One region of the Roseburia sp. OF03-24 genome, then DNA from elsewhere that is predicted to be linked to it. Evidence: predicted binding sites of a transcription regulator. Region 1 holds the regulator's gene; the other holds the start of a gene.

Region 1 (6,882 bases):
TCCATTTTTCTTACTTTACGGATAGTATTGCCAATTTTTACTGGTGTATTCCATTTCTTCCTGTTATTCTGAAAAATGATCTCTCGTGCCAATGATCCTTCCGCCATGGATATAAACACGTGGAATACGTTTTCCAAGATCACAGGCGAATTCATAATTGAATCGTCCGGACAGGTCACCGACTTCTTCCATAGTGATACACTCATCACCATCTCTGCCAATGAGAATCACTTCATCTTCATTTTTAACATCCGGAATGTCGGTAACATCAACCATAAACTGATCCATGCAGACACGGCCAAGAATCGGTGCACGTTTTCCATGGATCAAAACAAATCCTTTATTTGAAAGGCCTCTTGCATAGCCATCTGCGTAGCCAACCGGAATCGTTGCGATTATGCAAGGCTCTGTTGTGACATAAGTTCCTCCATAACTGATTGCTCTGCCAGCCGGAAGTTCCTTTACATATGCCACATGTGTCACCAGTGTCAATGCAGGTTTCAGGCTGATCGCATTCTTATCTACATCCTCAGACGGCCACATGCCATACAATGTGATGCCGGCGCGGACCATATCCATATTTGCATCTGGAATATCGACAATCCCTGCACTGTTTGAACAGTGATGAATCGGAATACTTACGCCACGGTCTTCTAACATGCCGATCATTTTCTTGAAAAGTCCGATCTGCTGGTAGGTTGGTTCCTTATCTTTTTCATCCGCTTTCGCAAAATGGGTAAAAATACCCTCCACTATAATATGCGGCAGTTTTGAAAGCTGTGCCATCTCATCTGCTGCGTCTTCTGTGACCTGATAACCGATCCGGCTCATTCCGGTATCGATCGCGAAATGGATCTTGCAGTCTCTTCCGATACTTGCTGCGGCAACGGAAAGTTTTTCTGCCATCTCTTTTGTAAATACGGTTGGACGGATACCTGCTTTAATCATATCCACATACTGATCCGGGAATACATATCCTAAGATCAGGATCGGTTTCTGGATTCCGTGATTACGAAGGATAAGTCCTTCCTCAACCGTGGCAACTGCATAACCATAAAGATAATCCAGTTTTTCAATCGTCTCTGCAATCTCTACGGCACCATGTCCGTAGCCATCTGCCTTAATGACAGCCATAATTTTTGTGTCTTTTGCAATGTTTCCGCGCATCGCATCCATGTTGTGTAGAATTGCATCCAGATCGATTTCCGCATGCACTCTGCTGTATCTGTTCATGTTGATCCTCCATCTATTTTGTGTACCGTTTTTTATTCAACGAATTTTTGTTCATTATCGACCGGCTTTGTAGTATAAATATTCAGAACTTTTTTAATACCACAGATCAGATCTGAGGCTGTAAGCCCCTGTAACCCCGTTGTGCGTATCATAAGATCACCGGACAGGCCATGAAGATATACCCCAAGAGGAGCCGCCTGGTAAGGTGTTATTTTCTGTGCCATAAATGTACCGATCACACCACTTAACACATCTCCGCTTCCTGCTGTTGCCATTCCGGAATTGCCGGAAAGATTCAGGTATTTTTTACCATCCGGCAGTGCAGTTACGGTATGTTCGTCTTTTAAGACACATACAACGTGATATTCTTTTGCATAATCCGCAGCAGTCTGAAGTAAATGATGCTGGATCTCACTGACTGTTTTTCCGGTAAGCCGGCTCATCTCTCCGGGATGAGGTGTGATCACTGCCGGGATTTTAAAATTTTTCCAGATATCTGCCTCTGGTAAGTCATTCTGCTCTGCTATCAGATTTAACGCATCCGCATCAAAAAGAATTGCTTTCTTTTCCTGTGACGTTCCATATTCTAACACAAAATTTAATATCTGTGCAGCAGTTTTTTCTTTCCCAAGCCCGGGACCTGCCACAATGGCATCTGCCCAATCAAAAGCCTCCTGTAATACAGCCTTCCCCGGAGCAGCATTTTTATCATAAGTAGTAAGAACCGCCTCTGGAACACAGCTCTGTAAAATAATCCTGTTTTCTTCCGGCGTCAGCACACGCACCAGACCGCATCCTGTGGCGTAAGCAGCTTTTGCAGATAAAACTGCCGCCCCTGCCATATTGACACTTCCTGCGATCAGCAAAAGTTTTCCATAGTTTCCTTTATTAGAATGACTTTTTCTCTCCGGGAGCAGCAATAAATCTTTCGTTTCCAATGCCATTACTGACGGTGTCTCTCCCAGCCAGCTTTCTTTCGTGATACCGATATCACATACGATCACTCTGCCGGCATATTCATTTCCCGGCCAGAGAATACTGCCTAATTTCGCAAATGCGAATGTGATCGTGATATCTGCACGAAATGCCATACCAAGGACAGCACCTGTATCTGCAGAAATTCCGGATGCAATATCCACTGCCACTTTTTCTCCCGGAAGTGTATTCATACAACATAATATATCTGCATAAGTACCAGTCACGTCTCTCGACAACCCTACACCAAATAGTGCATCTATGACAGTTGTTGGTCTGATCTGTTCCGGTAAATCCGTATAGACAGGAACACCATATGCATTTAAAATATCCTGCTGGATTCTGTTTTGCTCCGAGCAATGATCTTTATTTCCAGCAAAAACAACTGTAACAGTATGTCCCTCCAGAAATAAAAGGCGGGCGATCGCAAGACCATCTCCACCATTATTTCCGCTGCCGCATACGATAAGAACTTCTGAGAGATCGACCTTTTGCTTATGGAGTTCATTTACAAATGTTATTGCTGCACGCTCCATCAGAAGAAGTCCCGGAACCTTAAAATGTGAAACGGTATTTGCGTCATATTTTTGCATTTCCCTGCTGTTTACAAGATACTTCATGATAATAAGCCCCCTGTTATAAGCAAAAAACGCCGCACAAAGATCTGTGCGGCAGCTAATTGCTTCCTGAATTTATGGCACCCTTTTCAGTTGCCGTTTTCTTCTGCTTTTTTGTTTCTGACAATGTTGTAAGATAACTGCATCAAACTGTCGGAAAGATGTACATTCTCTACAACAACATTTTTATCAATGAGCTCCAGGTCTACATGCGCAAAATTCCAGATTGCGCGGATTCCAAGTCCGACTAGTCTGTTTGCAATGGCATCAGCCTTTTCCTTTGGCATAGTAAGCGCCGCAATATCCACCTGATTTTCTGCACAGAAACTCTCTAATTCATCCAGCATGCGGATTTTGATTCCACGCACGGTCACACCGTCCAATGCAGGATTTACATCAAACAGTCCTATGATCACAAAACCAAGTTTTTCAAATTTCACATAGTTTGTAAGTGCCTGTCCAAGATTACCTGCACCCACCACAATAATATTGTGTCTTTCATTTAAACCTAATATCTTACCGATTTCCTCATATAAAAACTTTACATTATAACCATAACCCTGCTGGCCAAAACCACCAAAATTATTCAGATCCTGTCTGATCTGGGATGCAGTCACATTCATTCGTTTACTCAGATCATTGGATGATATACGTTCTACACCGGCATCTAAGAGTTCTCCGAGGTAGCGGTAATAACGCGGCATTCTCCGGATAACTGCCTGTGATATTTCTTTTTCCTGCACAAAAGGTTCCACCTTTCTTACGTTCTCTCGTTTATTATAGTGATTTCCCCTGTGTCTGTCAATGTGTGAAAAATTTAACTATCTTTTTTTCAATAAGATATTTTCTGTTTTGTCAGGAAATATCATCAATCAGTTCCATCTAACTGCATTGACAGCTCTTCCCAGGTTTCATAGCAGGTTTCCAGTCGTTCCCTGCACTCCTGCTGTCTTGCTGCAAGCTCATTTAATTTTGCGGAATTAACTGCGTTTTCCGGCTTTGCACATTCTTCATCGATCATGCTTATTTCACTTTCAAGTGCGGCAATCTCTTCCTCGGCTTTTTTTAAACTGTTTTCAATTTTACGAATCCTTGCCTGCTCTGCTTTTTGTGCCTGCCAGTCGAGCTTATTAACGGCATCATCCTGTTTCTTAGGCTGCACATCTGAAGTTTCTGGCTGTTTCACATACAACTGCGTCATAATATCATGTTTTTCCAGATAATAATCATAATTTCCGATATAATTTACAATTGTTTCACCTGTCAGCTCCAGGATTCTTGTTGCTGTCTGATTGATAAAATAGCGGTCATGTGAAACAAAAAATACCGTTCCTGTATACTGGTTTAATGCAGATTCCAAAATTTCCTTGGATGTAATGTCCAGATGGTTTGTCGGCTCATCTAAAATAAGAAAATTAGCATCTGAAAGCATCAGTTTTGCCAGAGAGACACGGCCTCTTTCACCACCGCTTAAATCTGAGATCCGCTTAAACACATCATCATTTGTAAATAAAAAGGCTGCCAGTACATTGCGGATCTTTGTGTTGTTCAGCTCTGGATAAGCATCTGAGATCTCTTCAAATATGGTTTTTTCCATATGTAAAAGCTGATGTTCCTGATCGTAATATCCAATGTGAACATTCGAACCAAGTGTTACCGTACCACCATCTGCCTGTATCAGATTATTGATGATCTTTAAGATGGTCGTTTTCCCGGTTCCGTTATTGCCGATCAGTGCTACCCGCTCCCCACGTTTAATCTCGAATGAGATATCCGAAAACAATGTAACCGGCGGATATGATTTTGCAAGACCTGACACCGTAAGGACATCATTTCCGCTGACCACATTTGGCTCTAACACGATCTTAATGTCTGTATTGTCCTCAACCGGTTTTTCAATACGTTCTATCTTGTCTAACATCTTTTCGCGGCTCTCCGCACGCTTGATGGATTTTTCACGGTTAAACGATTTTAACTTTGTGATAACTTCTTCCTGATGTCTGATCTCACGCTGCTGATTATAATATTGTTTTAACAGATCTTCACGGACTTTTGCTTTCTTCTTCGCAAAATCCGAGTAATTTCCCTGATATACATACGCTTTATGCTGGAAAATCTCTACAACTTTTGTGACAACGCGATCCAGAAAATAACGGTCATGTGCTACGATCACAACAGCCCCTTTGTAAGCCCGCAGAAAATTCTCAAGCCAGCGGATCGACTCCATATCCAGATGGTTTGTCGGCTCATCTAAAAGTAATACATCCGGCTTTGTGACTAAGAGTTTGCCAAGCGAAACCCTGGTTTTCTGTCCTCCGGACAATTCATTCATCTGTTTTGTTAAATCTTCGTCCGAAAAACCAAGTCCTTTTAAAATACCGGTTACTTCACTCCGGTATGCATATCCGCCCTGCAGTTCAAATTCGTGGCTCAGACGATGATAAACCTCCATCAGTTTTTCCAGTTCCCCACCGGTCTGCTGATTCATTTCTGACTCCATATTGCGGAGTTTCTGTTCCATTTCAAGGATGTCAGCTCTTGCATTAAGAACTTCGTCATAAATGGTTCTGTGCCCCGATACATCCTGATACTGTGCCAGATAACCGATTGTTTTATCTTTTGCAAGGATCACTTCACCGGTATCGGACGTTTCTTCGCCCATAATAATTTTAAGCAGCGTAGACTTGCCGGCACCATTGATGCCGACAATCGCTGCTTTTTCGTTTGCTTCAATATGAAAACTTACATCTTTTAAGATCTCATCTGTTCCAAAAGACTTTGAGATACTCTGACATGACAAAATCATTTTAAACTTTCCTCTAATGTTGTTCTGATTGCCTTGATGAAATTTTCGCTGTTTAATACAACCGGATTCGGATTTGTAGTAATCAGCGCAAGGTCTTTTGTCATTTTACCATCTTCAATGGTCTTTATACAAGCCTTTTCAAGTTTTTCTGCAAAATCAGATAATGCCTGGTTAGAATCAAGTTCTCCACGTTTCTTAAGTGCACCTGTCCATGCAAAAATAGTTGCAACAGAGTTTGTGGATGTCTCCTCACCTTTTAAGTGTTTGTAATAATGGCGCTGTACCGTTCCATGTGCAGCTTCATATTCATAATATCCATCCGGGGAAACTAATACAGAAGTCATCATGGCAAGTGAACCAAATGCACTTGAAACCATATCACTCATGACATCTCCATCATAATTTTTACATGCCCAGATATAACCACCCTCAGACTTCATTACACGTGCAACTGCATCATCGATCAATGTATAAAAATAGGTAATACCTGCTTTTTCGAATTTTTCTTTGTACTCTGCATCAAAGATTTCCTGAAAAATGTCTTTAAAGGTATGATCGTATTTTTTTGAAATCGTATCCTTTGTTGCAAACCACAGATCCTGTTTTGTATCCAGCGCATAATTAAAACAGCTTTTTGCGAAACTTTCAATGGAATTGCAAAGGTTATGCTGTCCCTGAACAACGCCTGCTCCGGTAAAGTTGTGGATCAGTTCTCTCGTCTCTGTACCATCTTCCGCTGTATATACCAGCTCACATTTGCCTGCTCCAGGAATCTTCATCTCAGTTGCTTTATATACATCGCCATATGCATGACGCGCGATCGTGATCGGTTTTTTCCAGTTCTTTACACATGGCTCGATCCCTTTTACAACGATCGGTGCACGGAATACCGTTCCATCTAACATGGCGCGGATCGTACCATTCGGGCTTTTCCACATTTCTTTTAAATTATATTCTGTCATACGTGCTGCGTTTGGTGTGATCGTTGCACATTTTACAGCAACACCGTATTTCTTTGTTGCATTGGCAGAGTCAACGGTAACCTGATCATTTGTCTCATTACGATGCTCTAATCCAAGATCATAATACTCTGTTTTTAAATCAATAAACGGCAGAAGTAATTCATCTTTGATCATTTTCCAGAGGATTCTTGTCATCTCATCTCCGTCCATCTCTACCAGTGGTGTTGTCATTTTGATTTTTTCCATTATGTTCTCCTTTTCTATTGAAATAAATTGTCCCATCCGTAAT
Region 2 (6,882 bases), on a different contig from region 1:
ATATGTGGTCCGTAATTATGTATTAATATTCCATGTGCATCCGGCTCATCATAACAGTTGCCTCCGATATGACTGCGTCTCTCCAAAACCAGCACTTTCTTTCCGGCTTCTTCCGCAAGTTTTCTCGCACTGACAGCACCTGCAATTCCTGCGCCGATCACGATACAATCGTACATAAAATCCTCCTTGTTTTCCGAAGGAAAATGCGAGTCCCTGGCAAGCATGCCCAGCAAACTGGGCACGATTTTCCTTCTTGTTTTCCGATTTTCATAACATCATAGCCACTTTATTATACACATTTTCCCACTGCAAACCAATCAATTTTTTCTTTAGATATTCTTAATTCTTACCATATTCCGTAGTTGTTCATATTTTATTTACATATTTCTCACAAACAAGGCATACGACGGTCACAATTCCCCGGTATACTAAACTCAAAGTTAAGGCAACAAGTTAAAATTTTTCATAGAACTTTTTTTCATACCTGATGTAAGTCAGGCAGCCTTGCTTATCAGATAAGCAAGGTTCCTCCCAGCAAATAGTGAATCACTTCACTTTCCATACACACTCTTTTTCATAATGAATAGCCGGTGCTGTTGCACCGGCTCCCTCTTTTTTATCTGTTCTTTTCATTTCCAAGCAAAATATTCATATACTTTGCATAAGCAGCAAATGCAGATGGTATGGCGTATTTTTCTTTCGCATCTTCTGCATCCACAAATAATAATCCGTCTGTACCAATTTTTTCGCTCTGCACCTGTGGCTGCATTTCCGGTTCCTCCACACGGACCGCATATCCTGTCATATGCCATTCTATATGGGAAAAAATATGTTTTGCATCCCCCAACGGCTGAATACGGATCGGTGCATATCCCAGCTCTTTTACCAGAGAAAGTACTTCCTCCTGACCCAGATTTCCCTCAACATTTGGAAGTTCATACAGTCCTGCCAAAAGTCCCTTTCCAGGTCTTTTCCGTATCGCAACCTTTTGATCATCCCTTAAGATCAAAACCGTCTTTTCTTCGATCCTGCGTGGCTTCGCTTTGCTCTTGACCGGTATCTGTTCTATCAGTCCCTGTTTTTTTGCCTCACACAGTTTTTCCCACGGACATTCTTCACATAACGGCGCACCGTTTGGCACGCAGACAGTTGCTCCAAGTTCCATAAGTGCCTGATTAAACGCACCGGCAAGGTTTCCGTGATATACCTGTGCCTTCAGATTCTCTGCATCCTCCATCCATGGGAATACATTTTTCTCATTTCTGTCACCAGTCCCATGCATCAGTTCTTCCAGCAATGCTTCCATCTCACTCCGGAAAGACTGTTTCATAATATCCGTATCATCTGCCGAAACGCGTGTTAAAACACGAAGCACATTCCCATCGACTGCCGGAACCGGGATTCCATATGCAATAGACGCAACCGCACCTGCTGTATAATGACCGATTCCTTTCAGTTTCAACAGTTTTTCATAATCTGCCGGAAGTTGTCCACCATAGTTTTCCACGACTTCCACAGCAGCTTTCTGCATATTCCGGACACGGTTATAATACCCTAATCCCTCCCAAAGTTTTAAAAGTTCATCCTCCGGGCAGACAGAAAGTGCACCTGCATCCGGCAATGCCTTCGTAAAACGTTCAAAATATGATTTTACTGCCTCCACTCTTGTCTGCTGGAGCATGATCTCTGAAACCCACACCCTGTATGGCGTCGGTTCTTCACGCCACGGCAGTATGCGGGCATGGCTTAAAAACCACTTTAATAATGGGGATACCAGTTGCTTTAAGTCGTAATCTTTTAACATGTATCTCTCAAACTTTCTTTTATAATATTCTTCATTTCTGTGCTCATTTTTACACAGTTCAGCACTTTACTTTAAGTCAAACCGGCTGACAAATACTGCGATCTTATCCAAACACTGCCGGATAATGTCTTTGGAATAAGCATAAGAACAGCGGATATAACCCTTTGCACAATTTCCAAATGCATCCCCCGGAATGACTGCTACTTTCTGCTCCTGTAACAGACGGTTACAAAATTCCATACTGGTAAGTCCTGTCTTTTTCACCGATGGAAATACATAAAATGCACCTTCCGGCTCTGTCACATCAAGTCCCATGTTCTGAAATCCGTCCACCATGATCTTTCGCCTCTCATCATATTCCTTCCGCATGACTTCAATCTCTTCGTCACGAACCGGACTTGTCAGTGCTTCAAGGGCTGCCACCTGTGAAGTCGTTCCTGCAGACATGGTTGTAAACTGATGGATCTTATTCATATGGAAAATGACTTCCGCCGGACCTGCTGCGATACCCATGCGCCATCCTGTCATTGCAAATGCCTTTGAAAAACCATTTAATACCACACAGCGTTCATACATATCCGGCAGTGCTGCAATCGACGCATGCTTTTTGCCGTAAGTCAGCTCTGCATAAATTTCGTCAGTGATCACAAAAATATCATGTGCGATCACAACCTCACGGATCGCCTCTAAATCTTCTTTTTCCATGATCGCTCCGGTAGGATTGTTCGGAAATGAGATCAGCAGAACCTTTGTTTTATCTGTGATCTTTTCTTCCAGTTCTTCTTTTGTCAGACGGAATTTATTTTCTGCTTTTAATGGAATTGAAACCGGAACACCTCCACATAATTCTACACACGGAATGTAGGAAACATAACAAGGCTCCACAACCAGTACTTCATCCCCCGGATCTACCAGTGCACGAAGTGCCAAGTCTATTCCTTCGCTTGCCCCCATTGTGATCAATATCTCATCTTCCCTGTCGTAATGAAGTCCGAACTTTTCCAGATACTCTGCAGCTGCCGCACGAAGCTCTACGGTGCCACGGTTGTCCGTATATTTTGTCTCTCCCCTTTTTATAGAAGCGATCGCTGCCTCCCTGACATGTTCCGGTGTCGGAAAATCCGGCTCGCCGACACCAAGTGACAATGCTCCCTCCATCGTATTTGCAATATCAAAAAAGTCCTTGATCCCTGAATCCGGCATCTCCTTTACTACCTTAGATAAGTATGATTTGCTTGTGCCCATGGTTTTTCCTCTTTTCTGTATCTTTGTCAAAATATCATACCACCTATCATAGCACTTTTTCTACCGAATTTATAGTGAATTTTTCCCATAATCTATTGACAAATTCTAGGAAAAGCTGTACGCTATTAATAACGTATATTGTTAATTTTTTATCAAACTATTCAGGAGGGTTCCAAACGATGAGCGATTTTAACAATTTAAAACTGGAAGTTGCTGAGGAGATTGCAGTTCTTACAATTTCAAGACCAGCAGCATTAAACGCATTAAACAGCGAGACTTTAGACGAGTTAAACACAGCCTTAACTGAGATCGAGGCAAGAGACGACATCAAAGTTGTAATCTTAACAGGTGGTCCTGACAAGAAAGGCAACGAATTCAAATCTTTCGTAGCAGGCGCTGATATTTCTGAGATGGTAAACTTTACTGCAGCAGAGGCAAGAGCTTTCGGTATGAGAGCTTCCGTACCATTCTTCAAATTAATGAACATGCGTCAGGTAACGATCGCAGCTGTAAATGGTTTTGCACTTGGCGGTGGATGTGAGATTTCCATGGCATGTGATATCCGTATCGCATCTGACAACGCTACTTTCGCACAGCCAGAAACAGGTCTTGGAATCATTCCTGGATTCGGCGGTACACAGAGACTTGCCCGTTTAGTAGGCATGGGACGCGCAAAAGAGATGATCTTTACCTGTGATTCCGTTGATGCAGCAGAAGCTTACCGCATCGGTCTTGTAAATAAAGTAGTTGCTCCGGAAGAGTTAATGAACACAGCAAAAGCTATGGCAAAGAAAATCATCTCCAAAGGAAGCTATGCTGTTTCCGTTGCAAAAGCAGCTATCAACAACGGTTATGATATGGACATCAAGAACGCTGTTGAGATGGAAGCAAACTTATTCGGCGTAACCTGCTCTACCCACGACAAAAAAGAAGGCATGACTGCTTTCTTAGAGAGAAGAGCTGCTGATTTAACAGATTTCTAGGATTTTTCTAAAATATAAAAAGGCATTGGAGCTTAGATGCTTCCAGTGCCTTTTTTGTACTTCTGCTATTTTAATTTTGTAACATGTTCTTCCGGAATTTTGCCGGTGTACAGCCCTTTACCTGTATAAAACGGTTTACAAAATAATCCAGGTCACGATAACCCACATCTTCTGCGATCTGTGCGATCTTCTTATCTGTATGAAGCAAATAGTCTGCTGCCTGTTCCATTCGGTAATTATTTAGGTAGTCTTTGAATGACTGTCCGTATTTTTTTCGAAACAGCTGTCCTAAATATGCACTGTTGACATAATATTTTTCACTCAGACTTTTTAACGTGATATTTGATGCAAAATTTTCTTTCACTTCTTTTTCTACCATACTTAAGACACCTCTGGAAACATTTTTCCGAAGCTGTGAAAGATAGTCTGCATATTCACAGGCAAAACGTGTCAGGTGTGCCTTACTTCCTCTCTTTACCCCGGTCTCAAAGCTGCTTTCACTGATCAGCCTTAAGATTTTTTCCTGATTCACATCATCATCCTGCTCACAGGCAAGATGGATCAGCTGGAACAGAAGATAATTGATATTCAACGTCATTGTCTCACCGCAGATTCCCCTTTTTCCCATTTCTTCATAGAAATATTCCACCGCACTGCGGATTCCGACATGATTGTTCTGCTCGATCATTTTTAACAGCCCATCTAAACTTTCCTTACATAAAACAATACCATCCGGCGATACCTGAACTTCCTCTTCATAATAGTAAATCTGTTTTTTACTCCGGAATCCCTGAAAAGAACGAAGCATACAGGTATTGCCATATGACCTTGCTATATTACTGATGTCCTGTACTTTTTTCCCGACTAACATAATGACCGGCTGATTCATATTATTTTCCAGATACTCACGGAAATGTTCTAAATAATCCTGTTCTGACATCCCTGCTTTCTTTGCAACACGGTCAAAATATAAAAAACAAACATCATAGATTTTTTCATTTACCGATACATCAAACACGCATAAATCGGCATCTTCCTTTAAATATTCCATACACAGATGGTAAAGTTTTCTCTGTGCTACCCTCATTTCCTGATCGGACGTTTTTTCTTCATCAAAAATCTCTTCCATCTGGATTTCCACATAACGTACGCCTTTCGTACATTCCATATGCTCACGGACATATTCAAGATTAAGCTGGTCAAATTTTCCCTGGACAAGTGAAATAATATGTCTTGCCAGATATGCCTGTTTCATTTTTTTATTCTTTTCAATGTCCGACTTCTCCTGACTGCTTAAAGCCATCACCTTGTTTAACATCTTTAACAGGATCTCTCTGTCTACCGGTTTTAAAATATAATCTGTGCACCCATGCTGCATTGCCTGCTGTGCAAATCCAAATTCCGCATATCCGCTTAAAACCACAAAACATGCATCAGAAATTGATTCTTTACGGATTTTCTCTAAAAGCTCTAATCCCGTCATCTGCGGCATCTTGATATCTGCAATGATCAGATCTGCTTTTTTCTTCTGTAAAAACTCCAATGCCTCAAGTCCATTTGCAGCCGTCCCTGCAATCTCAAATCCTTCCTGTTCCCAATCAATCAGATGCTTCAGTCCCTCTAAAATGAAGGGCTCATCATCAACCAGTAAAACCTTTAACATTTCCCTAATCCCCCCTATACATACTGCAATGGTATCTGTATCAGAACCGTAGTTCCCACACCTTCTTCTCCGTCTAATTGAAACTCTACCTGATTTTCTGTAACCAGTTTAAGACGGACACAGGCATTTAAGATTCCAACTCTTCCATTGCTCTTTAACATTTCAATATTGGCACTATTCATTTTCTTCTCCAGTTCTAAAATTTTCTCCTCTTCCATTCCGGTTCCCGTATCCTCAATTTCAATGTAAAGTTTTTCATCCTGTCTGTTTATTCTCACAAATATCCATCCCGGCGATGCTTTACCCTCAATCCCATGTACACAGGCATTTTCAACAAATGTTACAATCGTTAATTTAGGAATCCTGTATGTATCACACCCTTCCTCCACATCAATGCTGTAATTTAATCTGTCCCCAAACCGGTATTTCTGAAGAGCCAGATATGCTTTTACAAATTCGATTTCATCTGTAATGCTTACGGAATCATTTCCCCATTCCACATACTGTCTCTGCATGATGGCAAGTTTTGCCACCATATCTGCTGTCTCATTTTCATTTTTCAGAATACTGTGCATTCGGATACTCTCAAGAACATTAAACAGAAAATGTGGATTGATCTGGCTGTGCAGGGCTAAAAGCTCTGCATTTTTCTGTCCTACTAACATTTCCTGTTCCCGGATCTTATTTTTATATACTGTCTGGATCAGTTCATTCGTCCTGTCTACCATGCGGTTATAATTCCGTATCATGCTGCTGATCTCATCTTTTCCACCCTCATAATACATCGGGATCAGATGATCACTGTCCACGGACTTAAATACCCTGCTGAGTTCTGTGATCCTCTTCGTAAATGACCGGTTAAAAATCTGTACAAAACAAAATGGAAAAAGAGCATTTATCATAACAAGAAGCAGCAATATTGGCATTTCATTTTTAATGCCGTTCCAAAATCCATTCTCTGCTTTTTTTACATAAATCTGCAACTCTGTCCCATAAAAACTGAATGAATGTTTATATGCATCTTTCGTATTTCCCTCTATACTCTGAAATTCATTTCCATAACTTCCATAATTGCCATTAGAAAGAACAATCCGGTCACCCTCACATACCAAAACCTCATTATCATAATTCATGTTTCTGAGTATTCGTATCATACTATTATAATCAAATTCAATTTTCAGATATTT

What was found. The regulator Rex, encoded in region 1, represses fermentation and respiration genes when NADH is low (regulators of the CRP and FNR family bind a similar motif). The targets are predictions, from matches to a motif close to ATTGTTAANTANTTAACAAT.
Region 2: DXA60_RS13610 (enoyl-CoA hydratase-related protein) is a predicted target of Rex. The motif match lies at 3,187-3,206, and genes of this name have one in related genera.

The regions. Positions count from the first base shown of each region.
Region 1 covers NZ_QSCK01000021.1:8,821-15,702, reverse strand. The annotation lists gene alr (alanine racemase) at 64-1,233, opposite strand; gene DXA60_RS11620 (NAD(P)H-hydrate dehydratase) at 1,266-2,828, opposite strand; gene DXA60_RS11615 (redox-sensing transcriptional repressor Rex) at 2,915-3,568, opposite strand; gene abc-f (ribosomal protection-like ABC-F family protein) at 3,694-5,631, opposite strand; gene DXA60_RS11605 (NADP-dependent isocitrate dehydrogenase) at 5,628-6,839, opposite strand; gene DXA60_RS11600 (GntR family transcriptional regulator) at 6,854-6,882, opposite strand, start outside.
Region 2 covers NZ_QSCK01000027.1:20,867-27,748, reverse strand. The annotation lists gene glf (UDP-galactopyranose mutase) at 1-176, opposite strand, end outside; gene DXA60_RS13620 (A/G-specific adenine glycosylase) at 617-1,804, opposite strand; gene DXA60_RS13615 (pyridoxal phosphate-dependent aminotransferase) at 1,871-3,049, opposite strand; gene DXA60_RS13610 (enoyl-CoA hydratase-related protein) at 3,229-4,032, shown strand; gene DXA60_RS13605 (response regulator transcription factor) at 4,103-5,695, opposite strand; gene DXA60_RS13600 (sensor histidine kinase) at 5,710-6,882, opposite strand, start outside.